One region of the Lysobacter sp. CA199 genome, then DNA from elsewhere that is predicted to be linked to it. Evidence: predicted binding sites of a transcription regulator. Region 1 holds the regulator's gene; the other holds the start of a gene.
What was found. The regulator sigma-54, encoded in region 1, starts transcription at its own class of promoters, with help from an activator protein. The targets are predictions, from matches to a motif close to TGGCACGNGCNTTGC.
Positions count from the first base shown of each region.

Region 2: the regulator sigma-54 is predicted to act here: its motif matches at 3,953-3,967, upstream of pgaA (poly-beta-1,6 N-acetyl-D-glucosamine export porin PgaA).

Region 1 is NZ_JBQJIL010000015.1:23,448-28,994, reverse strand. Features, by position in the region: gene ACTOWJ_RS24945 (BolA family protein) at 1-23, opposite strand, end outside; gene ACTOWJ_RS24940 (KpsF/GutQ family sugar-phosphate isomerase) at 281-1,303, shown strand; gene ACTOWJ_RS24935 (KdsC family phosphatase) at 1,409-1,957, shown strand; gene lptC (LPS export ABC transporter periplasmic protein LptC) at 1,954-2,520, shown strand; gene lptA (lipopolysaccharide transport periplasmic protein LptA) at 2,501-3,091, shown strand; gene lptB (LPS export ABC transporter ATP-binding protein) at 3,091-3,810, shown strand; gene ACTOWJ_RS24915 (RNA polymerase factor sigma-54) at 3,907-5,361, shown strand.
Region 2 is NZ_JBQJIL010000001.1:56,317-61,863, reverse strand. Features, by position in the region: gene pgaB (poly-beta-1,6-N-acetyl-D-glucosamine N-deacetylase PgaB) at 1-1,768, opposite strand, end outside; gene pgaA (poly-beta-1,6 N-acetyl-D-glucosamine export porin PgaA) at 1,771-3,861, opposite strand; gene ACTOWJ_RS00275 (GH92 family glycosyl hydrolase) at 4,179-5,547, shown strand, end outside.

The DNA.
Region 1 (5,547 bases):
GTGCGAATGGTTTCGGCGTTCACTCAAAGCCTCTGGAATGGCCGACCCGGAGACCCGGGCCGTGGGGACGAAAGCGGCGCCCGGGCCGGCGCGGTACCGCTGCGCGGGCCGGAAGCCGGCTGAATGCGCAGGACCGGATGGCGAGGATGTGCCGGCCGGAACGACGCTGGGCGGGCGAACCGCTTAGAATTGGCCGATTAGCCTAGCCGAAAGCCCCTCGCTTCGAAACGGCGCTCCCCTGAAACACACTGAACCACCCGTTTTCACGACCGGCCTGCCCATGACCCGACCCGTTCCCGCCCCCGATTCCAGCCTACTGTCCGCCCACGCCAGCGACAGCGGACTGGCCGAAAGCGGCCGGCGCGTGTTCGAGATCGAGGCCCAGGCCCTGGCAGCGGTGGCGGCGCGCATCGACGGCGACTTCACCGCAGCCTGCAAGCTGATCCTGGGCGCCAAGGGCCGCGTGGTGTGCACAGGCATGGGCAAGTCGGGCCACATCGCGCGCAAGATCGCCGCGACCCTGGCCTCCACCGGCACGCCCTCGTTCTACGTCCACCCGGGCGAGGCCGGGCACGGCGATCTGGGCATGATCACCGACGCCGACGTGGTCCTGGCCTTGTCCTATTCGGGCGAAAGCGACGAAGTGCTGATGCTGCTGCCGGTGCTCAAGCGCCAGGGCAACGCGGTGATCGGCATGACCGGGCGGCCGCAGTCGACCCTGGCGCGCGAATCGGACGTGCACCTGGACGTCAGTGTCCCGGCCGAGGCCTGCCCGCTGGACCTGGCGCCGACCTCCAGCACCACCGCCTCGCTGGCGATGGGCGACGCGCTCGCGGTCGCGCTGCTGGAAGCGCGCGGCTTCACCGCCGACGACTTCGCCCGCTCGCATCCGGCCGGTGCGCTCGGCCGCCGCCTGCTGCTGCACATCACCGACATCATGCACGCCGGCGAGGAAGTGCCGCGGGTGTCGGCCGACGCCACCGTCAGCGAGGCGCTGGTGGAAATGAGCCACAAGCGCCTGGGCATGACCGCGGTGGTCGACGACGCGCAGCGCCTGATCGGCCTGTACACCGACGGCGACTTGCGCCGCACCCTCGACGACCCCGGCGTGGATCTGCGCTCCACGCGCATCGCCGAAGTCATGACCCGTTCGCCCAAGACCATCGGCGCCGATGCGCTGGCGGTGGAAGCGGCGCAGTTGATGGAGACCCACAAGATCAGCGGCCTGCTGGTCGTGGATACTGAACGGCGGGTGGTCGGCGCCTTGAACATTCACGACTTGTTGCGGGCTCGGGTGGTTTAACGGCGGAGATTCGGGATGGGGGATTCGGGATTCGAAAAATGCGAATCCCCCGGCCCACCCGCTCTTTACGCCTTTACCAATCCCGAATCCCCCATCCCGAATCCCATGCCCTACAGCCACCTCAACGACTATCCCGCCGCCATCCGCGAACGCGCCGCCCGCATCCGGTTGGCCTGCTTCGACGTCGACGGCACGCTGACCGACGGCCGGCTGACCTTCGACAGCAGCGGGCGCGAGTACAAGAGCTTTCATGTCCAGGACGGCCAGGGTCTGGCGCTGCTGCGCAAGGTCGGGATCGAAGTGCATTTCGTGACCGCGCGCGGCGGGGCGATCGCCGCCCATCGCGCCGCCGAGCTGGGCGCCAGTTCGCACGGCGACGTCAAGGACAAGCTGGTCTGCGTCAAGCTGATCGCCGAAAGCCTGGGCCTGAGCCTGGAACAAGTCGCCTTCATGGGCGACGACCTCGCCGATCTGCGCATCCTCCCGCACGTGGGCCTGGCGGTCGCGCCGGCCAACGCGCATCCGTGGGTGCGCGAACGCGTGCATTGGCGCACCGTCGCGCGCGGCGGCGAAGGCGCGGCGCGCGAACTGTGCGATCTGCTGCTGGGCGCGCAAGGCCACGCCGAAGACGTATTGAACGGAGCGCTGGGATGAGCTGGCGCGGATGGTTCACCCTGATCCTGCTCACCGCCGCCGCGCTCAGCGGCTGGGCGTTGTGGTCGCAGCGCGACAAGCCGCAAGCGGCCCGGACCGGTACGCGGCCGGACTACGTGCTGACCGATTTCGAAGCGATCGTGCTCGACAAGCAGGGCAAGGAATCCTTCACTCTGCGCGCGCCCCAGCTGACCCGCGATCCGGCGGTCAAGACCATGGACATCACCACGCCGCTGTTCCTGATTCCGCCCAAGCAGGGCAGCAACGGCGGCCCGTGGCAAGTGCGCTCGCAACGCGGCTGGGTCAGCGCCGAGGCCGACGAGGTGCGTCTGCGCGGACAGGTGCATGCCGACAGCACCAATGCCGAAGGCAAGCCGATCAAGATCGCCACCGAAGAACTGAACGTGTTCCCCGATGCGAACAAGGCCACCTCGGCCGTCGCGGTCAACATGGTCCAGCCGGGCACTATACTGAGCGGTCTGGGCCTTGAGGCCGATCTCGAGACCAAGAACGTGATCCTCAAATCCAACGTCAAGGCGCGCTATGAAGCGAAAGCCCGCTAATCTGCCGGCCCTGTGCCTGGCCGCGCTGCTGCTGGCTCCGGCCATGAGCGCGCAGGCCCGCAGCTCGGACCGCAACCAGCCCATGGATGTCGACTCCGACCAGAGCAACTGCCAGGTCGGCAACGATTCCGGTCCCTGCGTGTTGACCGGCAACGTCAAGATCGTCCAGGGCACCTTGGTGATCAATTCGTCCAAGGCCGACATCAAGCGCAGCGGCGGCGACATCAGTTCAGTGGTGCTGACCGGTTCGCAGGTCACGCTGAAGCAGGAACTCGACGACGGCAAGCCGTTCAACGGCCGCGCCAACAAAGTCGACTACGACATGTCCAAGGACACGGTGATCCTCACCGGCAACGCCTTCGTCGACAACGCCGGCGACACCATCGCCAGCGAACGCATCGTCTACAACATGAAGACGGGGCAAGTCGAAAGCGGCGGCACCGGCGGCCGCGTGAGCATGCGCCTGCAACCCAAGAACAAGGACGGCGCGGCACCGGCTCCGGCCGTGCCCAAGACCGCTCCGGCCAAGCCGGCGAGCAAGCCCGCCCCCGCCAAGAAGGGAGGCGGCTGATGCTGGTCGCCCAAGGCCTGCGCAAGGCCTACCGCCAGCGCGAGGTCGTGCGCGATTTCGGCCTGACCCTGGACGCCGGCGAAGTGGTCGGCCTGCTCGGCCCCAACGGCGCCGGCAAGACCACCTGCTTCTACATGATCGTCGGCCTGGTGCCGGCCGATGCCGGCTCGATCGTGCTCGACGGCAAGGACATCACCGCAGAACCGATGTACGCGCGCGCCAAGTACGGCGTCGGTTACCTGCCGCAGGAACCTTCCGTGTTCCGCAAACTCAGCGTGGCCGACAACCTGCGCCTGGTGCTGGAACTGCGCGCCGACCTCGACCGCGCCGGCATCGAACGCGAGCTCGCCAGCCTGATGGACGAGCTGCAGGTCACCCACGTCGCCGATCAGCTCGGCGCCAGCCTGTCCGGCGGCGAGCGCCGCCGCGTGGAAATCGCGCGCGCTTTGGCCACTCGGCCGCGCCTGATGCTGCTGGACGAACCTTTCGCCGGTGTCGACCCCATTTCGGTCGGCGAGATCCAGCGAATCGTGCGCCATCTCAAGAATCGCGGGATCGGCGTCCTGATCACCGACCATAACGTTCGCGAAACCTTGGGCATTTGCGATCGTGCGTATATCCTGAATGACGGCGGCGTGCTCGCGCAGGGGGCTCCGGACGCGCTGCTGGCCAACCCCGATGTCCGTCGCGTCTACCTGGGCGAAACTTTCCGTCTGTAACCTTCTGGTTGCCGGGCGCGAACGACGCCCGCGATGCACGACTCGGCCGACTGCCATCTCAGGTCGTTGCCTTTCAGGTCGCGTCAGCCATCGAACATGAAGCCCCGCCTCCAAGCCTCTCTCGGACAACAGTTGGTAATGACGCCGCAATTGCGGCAGGCGATCCGTCTGCTGCAACTGTCGGCTGTGGAACTGGAAGCCGAACTGGCGAGCGCGGTGGAGAGCAATCCGCTGCTGGACTGGACCGAACCGGCCGCGCCGGGCGGCGAGGAGGAACTGCGTCCACCGCAGACCTCGGCCTCCTCCAGCGAGAACGCCGATCACGGCGAGGGCCCGGGCCCCGGCAGCGACGCGGCCACGCCCGAGCCGGAATGGACCATGGACGACGGCGAGACCTGGTACGAACGGGTCGGCCCGTCCGATAACGACGAAGACTCCACCGCGGCCGAACAGGTCGCCGACGCCGAGACCCTGCTCGACCACCTGCTCTGGCAATTGCACCTGAGCCCGCTGTCGACCCGCGACCGCAGCATCGGCGTGGCCCTGATCGAGGCCATCGACGACGACGGCTATCTGCGCGAGCCCCTGCAGGCCATCGCCGAATCGCTGATGCCGGAATTGCACGTCGGCGAAGACGAAATCGTCACCGTACTGCACCAGGTGCAGCGGTTCGATCCGGTCGGCACCGGCGCGCGTTCGCTCGGCGAATGCCTGAGCCTGCAGTTGGGCACCCTGCCCGACGAGACCCCGGGCAAGGCGCTGGCGCTGCAGATCTGCGCCGGTCCCCTGGAGCGTCTGCCGCGCATCGGCGTGGCCGGCCTGGCCAGCGAGTTCAAGCTCGATCAGGCGCAGGTCGATGTCGCGGTGCAATTGCTGCGCTCGCTCGATCCGCGCCCCGGCGCGCAGATGGGTGCGATCTCCACCGACACCTATGTCACGCCCGATGTGGTGATATGGCGTCAGCGCGGCCTGTGGCGCGTGGCCTTGTCGGAAACGATGCGTCCGCGCATTTCGATCCATCGCGGTTACGAAGGCATGATCCGCCACGCCAGCGCCGCCGACGCCAGTTATCTGCGCGGCCATCTGCAGGAAGCGCGCTGGCTGCTCAAGAGTCTGGAAGCGCGCGGCGACACGTTGCTCAAGGTGGCGCGTTGCCTGCTCAAGCAACAGGCCGCGTTCCTGGAATTCGGCGACAGCGCGTTGCGCCCACTGACCTTGCGCGAAGTCGCCACCGAAGTCGGCCTGCACGAATCCACGGTCTCGCGCGCGATCGCGCGCAAGTACGCGCGCACTCCGCGCGGCACCGTGCCGCTGCGTGCGTTCTTCGCCTCCGGCATCGATACCGGTTCGGGCGGCGAAGCGTCCAGCACCGCGATCCAGGCGATGATCCGCCGCCTGATCGAAGCGGAGAATCCGCGCAAGCCCTTGTCGGATGCGCGCCTGGCCGAAACCCTCAAGGCCACCGGCGTGCCGGTCGCGCGCCGCACCGTCGCCAAGTATCGCGAGGCGATGAGCATCCCCTCGTCTCAGGATCGCGTGCGGATGGGCTGAGCCCCGCAGCCCTTCGCTTCTCCCGCTTGCGGGAGAAGGTGGCGGGAGAGTCTGTCCCCGCGAAGGCGGGGGCCGGATAAGGGCACGTTGCTACCGGCGCGCCCTCACCCCAACCCCGCTCCCGCAAGCGCGAGAGGGGCTTTTCGTGTGCGTCGTGACGTTGCGTGCGCTTGGCCTCCGTCAACC
Region 2 (5,547 bases), on a different contig from region 1:
CGCGCGGCGAGCGCTTGACCTGGGCCACCAACCGGTCCATCCAACGCTGCGGATCGCCGCTGTTCTCCATCCACGGCATCGCCATCACCGCGGTGTAGTCGTAGGCCTGGTTGAACGCGGCCAGGCTCTGCGCGAACCACGCCTCGCTGTCGGGATCGAGCACCGGAGCGGCGAACAGATTGCGCACGGTGATCAGCTTGGGCCGCCACTTGCCGGCGGCGCGCGCCAGTTCCTGGGTGAACGCGATCAGCGCCTGGGTGCGCGCGGCCGGATCGGCCGGCGCCTGGCCGCGCAGTTCGTCCTCGCGCAGCAGCGCGTCGTCGTGGAACAGCAGGCCTTCGGTGTAGCCGCTGACGGCCAGGTCTTCGTACAAATCGGCGACGATCTTGCGCGTCTGCGGTTCGAACGGATTGAGCCGGTGGGTTTCGGCCGGATTGCTGGCCTTGATTTCGAGTTTCGCGTTGAGCGCCCGGTCGGGCAGTTCGAAGCCCAGTACCGGCAACCATGCGAACACCTTGACGTGGGCGCGGGTCTTGAGCTGCCAGGCGACGCGGTTGTACAGATCCGCGCGCATCGGCAGATGGCGGTTGGGGAAATACATCGCGTCGGCCGAACCGTTGCCGTCGGGATCGGCGAAGGCCTGCAGGAACACGTGGCTGGGAGCGATCTGCTTGACCCGCTCGATCAGTTTGTCCAGGTTGCGCGCCTGCTGCGCCGGATCGGCGTCGTAGACGTAGTCCAGATCGACCTGCAGCGCGCGCACGCCGTCGAGTTCCTCGTCGTGGCGCAGTTCGAAGGCCAGATCGTTGACGGTCGGGTTATCGAACATCAGCAACCGCGCCAGGCCGTGCAGATCGCGGCCGACCGTCTGATGGCGGCCTTCCAGATCGAAGGTCACGCTCATGCCGAGTTGGTCGGCCAGGGCGTTGGTCTGGCTGTTGTAGGCCGCGTACGGCCACACCACCGACTGCGGCGACACGCCGAGCTCGCGCTTGATCTTGGCGGAGCTGTCGGTGAGATCGCGGCGCACCCGCGCCAGATACTCGGCTTCGGTTTCGTAGCGCTGGGCCTTGCCGTCCCACTCGCGGGTGATCGCCGCGGGCATGGTGTTGCCCTGCGGGTTGGAGGTCACGCCGCGGTGCAGGTTGTCGCTGTGCGAGGCGATTTCGATCAGGCCCGAGGCCTGCATCTCGCGCAGCTGATCCCAGGTGACGAAGTCGTCGTGGGTGAACATGCGCGGGCCGTAGTCGACCTGTTGCTCGCGCGGCAAGTCCACCCAGCCGGTCACCACCGCCATCAGGCCGGGATAGCCATAGGCGCGCAGCAGCGGGAAGACATGGGTGTAGATGCTGCGCAGACCGTCGTCGAAGGTCAGCAACACCGCCTTGGGCGGCAGTTTCTTTTCGCCGCGCGAGGCTGCGATCACCTCGCTCAGCGCGACCGGGCGGTAGCCGTGACCGGACAGCCAGTCCAGATGCGCTGCGAAGTTCTGGGTGCTGACCGCATAGGCGTCGGGATCGCCCTTGCGCGCGACATCGTCGCGGATGTCGTGATAGCTCAGTACCAGCAGCTGATCGGCCTTGGCCTGCTGGGCGATGGCTTCGGCGGCGTTGAGGCGGTCGTTGTCTTCGGTGTGGTCGGACGCCGGTTCGGCGGCCGCGGCGGCCGCGGCGGCTGTGGCGGCGAATGGCAGCGCCAACAACGCGATCAGGGTCAAACGGCGGAACGCGCGGCGCATCGCCGCGGTGGGGATGACGAAACCTTGCATGTTCATTCCTCTCCCCAACGGAAGCTCAAATCGAAACCCAGACGTTGTTCGCGCACGCCGTCGTAGACCGGCCGCGACCAATTGACGCCGTAGTTCAAGGTGCGGCCGGTGGCGAAGCGCCATTCGTGTTCGTAGCGCAGTTGCGGAACCCAATGGCTGCCGTACCCGCGTTGCCAGTACGGCCCGGCCTGCGCGGTCAGGCGCTGGCGGAAGTGGCGCTGATAACGGCGCCAGGCCAGATGGTCGAAGCGCACGCCCAGATTCAGCGAGGCATCGCGGCTGGGGTTGAAGTAGGGCACCTGGCTATCGCGGCGGCTGGCGCGGCTGGTGGCCAGGTCGGCCAGTCCGTCGATCAGCAGGTGCGGTCGGGTGTACAGCCGTTGCTCGGCGTTGAGGCCGAACGCGGTGCGGGTGTTGTCGTCGCTGTAACGCAACTGCTGCGCGGTCGCGCCCAGGCGGGTGCGCTCGTTCGGGGTGTAACGCAGTCCCAGACTCAACGCGTCGGCGTCGATGGCGTTGCGGCGCGCTTGCAGTGAGGCTTCCGGCGTGCCGCGATACCACGAGGCGGTGCCGTACCACGCGTCGTTGAAGCGCCAGTCCGCATCGGCGTAATAACCGGTGCGGTCGCCGCGGTCGAGCCAGCGGTCGTTGGCGCGATCCACGCCGAAACCCAGGCTCAAACGGTCGTAGACGTACAGCGCGCCGACCCCGGCGCGGCGGTCGTGCACGCGCTCCTTGCCGAACGCGCCGTCGGGATAATCGGCCCAGGCATCGCGCGCATGCGCAGTCAGACGCCAGCGGTCGTGAATCAGCGGGCTGCGGATCTCGACGCGATGCTCGGCGTCGCGCGTACCCAGCGGCGATGCGGTGGCGCCGCCGCCGCGCGCGTCGCTGCGGCCGAAGCTGCTGCCGATCAGCCATTGCCAACCCAGCCGGCTGTCCCACGACTCGGTCATCTGCTTGACCTGCACGTCGCGCGCGCGGCGTTCGATCAATTCGTCGTGGATCGGTCGCGCCAGATCCACCCGGTTGTGTTGCACATACGCGCCGACCTGACCGACGCGCGCGCCGACGTCGGTCGGCTCCTGCGTGCTGGCCATGCGGAAGCGCTCCAAGGCGCGATCGGTCCAGCCGCGCTTTTGATAAGTCACGCCAAGATCGGTCTGCAGGCCGGCGTTGCCGGGGCCGATCGCGGCGAGGCTTTCCAGATACTTCTGCGCGCCGACGGTGTCCTCGCCGTACAGGCCGATCATGGTCAGGTGACTGTCGGCGTCGTAGTGACGCCAGTTCTCGTGGCTTTCCTTGGCGCCCTTGACCCGTACGAATGCGGGCTGCGCCGCCTTGATCTTCTGCAGTTGCGCGTGGGCGTCGTCGAAGCGCTCGGCTTCCGAATAGGCATAGGCCAACTGCAGTTGCGAATCCTGGTCTTCCGGCCATTCGCGCACGACGTGTTCGAGCACTTGCGCGGCTTCTTCCGGATGCTTGTCGGCCAGCAGCGAGGCGCCGATCTTGGCCAGGGCGTACATCGGCAGTTGCACGTTCTCGGCCTGCAGCGCGCGATAGCGCTGTACCGCCTCGGCGTGGCGTTCGAGATGGTTGAGCATCACCAACTCATCGAAGCGCGTGCGCAGATCGGCTTGTTGCTGGGCCGGCGTCTGGTCGGCGCGCTGCTGTTCGAGCAGGCTGCGCGCCTGGCGCATCTCGGTCAGGCGCTGGGCCTCGCTTTCGGGAAACAACGTGCCCCACAGCACCCGGCGGGCGAAACGATCGGACTGCAGACGTTGACGCTCGTCGGCGCTGAACAACTGCGGCCGCGCCTGGTACAGAGTCCAGGCGCGGTCGGCGCCGCCCAGATCGGCCAGGGTCAGCGCCTGCAGCCGATACAAACGTTCATCGCCGGGGCTCGCGGACTGGGCACTCTCGATCCGCGCCAGCGCGGCCAGCCATTGGCGATCGGCGCGCAGGCGCTCGATCTCCGGTAAGGGATCGGTCGCAGGTTGTTGACGTGTAGCGGCAAGAACTGACGCGGGAAGGCAAGTTGCTGTCGCGGTCGCCAGGGCGATGGACAGGGCAAGACGATGCTGTATCGGCATGAGGACCGAGTTCCGAAGGGCAAGGGGTGGTTTGGGACGTGATTCAGTCCCGTTAAAAATGTGATTCAAGTCACATTGTGAGGGTATTGACGCAAAAGGTGTGCCAAAGGACGGTGAACGTTCACTGCATCCATATGTCTAAGCATTTGTTTTTATTTGAATTTAAGAATACTGAACAGCGTATTCCCGTGCTGCATCGCGGTTTGACAAGCTGAATTTAGATCGATTCAAATCGGTCTCGGACCGCGGCGTGACGTCATACGGCGGCGCGCGGCGGCATGACGGCGATGCCGTTTGGGGCAGGACGGGAGCGGGACATGTCGGCAAGCAACTCAGGGCGCCGCGGCGCGCACGCGGCCAGGACGGCATTGGCCATGGGCTTGATCTGGGCGATCGCGGCTCCAGCGTTTGCGGCCAAGCCGGGCAGGCAGTTCTGGAACTCGTTCGAAGCCGCCGACGCGGCGCCGGCGTTGCGGGCCGCCGATCCGATCCGCCTGCGCGTGGACGGCGGTCCGCCCCAGGCCGCGGCGCTGACCGCCAAACCCGAGGTCGGTTTCACCGGGTTGCGCTCGTTGCGCTTCGAAGCGCCCAGCGGCGGCGAACAACAGGCGCAGCTGTTCGAGGTCGACATCGCGATCGGCAAGGACAGCGAGCTGTCATACCGGGTGTTTCCGCTGTCGCCGGCCAACGTCGCCGCGCCGGCGCCGGTGTCGGGGCTCGACAATCTGCGCAACGCTTCCACCTACGTCGCCATCGATCTGGTGTTCGACGACGGCAGTCGCCTGTCTGAGCGCAAGCCGCTGGACCGCTACGGCAACCCGCTGACCGCGCGCGGACAAGGCGCGGCGCGCCTGCTGTATCCGGATCAGTGGAACGCGGTGTCCAGCCGCATCGGCGAAGTCGCGGCCGGACGCCGCGTGCGCCAGATCGTGCTGGTGCACGACGGCGAGCCCGGGCATTCGTATCGCGGCTATCTGGACGATCTGCGCATCCAACCGGCGCCGCGCAAGAAGGACGCGGACAAGTCCGGCGCGCTGCGCCCCAGCGACTACGTCGACACCCGCCGCGGCAGCAATTCCAATGCGCGCTACTCGCGCGGCAATACCTTCCCGGCGGTGGCGATGCCGCACGGATTCAATTTCTGGACCCCGACCACCAACGCCGGTTCGGACTGGATCTACCAGTACCAAGAGCGCAACGGCGAGGACAACCGTCCGCGCATCGAGGCCATCGCGCTGTCGCACGAGCCCAGCCCGTGGATGGGCGACCGGCAGAGCTTCCACATCCTGCCGTCGATCGGCGAGGGCGCGCCGGAATTCGATCGCGCCAAGCGCGCGCTGAGCTTCGGCCACGACCAGGAGACCGCGCGCGCCGATTACTACCGCGTGCGTTTCGACAACGGGGTGATCGCCGAGATGACCCCGACCGATCACGCCGCGATGCTGCGCTTCACCTATCCCGGCGAGCAGGCGCGGCTGTTGTTCGATCAGCGCGATGAGAACGGCGACATCGTGCTCGACCGCGACGGACTCGGGCTCAGCGGCTGGACCGAAAGCAAGAGCAAGCTGTCCACCGGCGCCAGCCGCTTGTATTTCCATGCTCGTTTCGACCGGCCCATCGTCGACGGATCGCGCCTGGATCGCGCCAAGGACCGCGACCGGGTTTCGGCCTGGTATCGCTTCGATC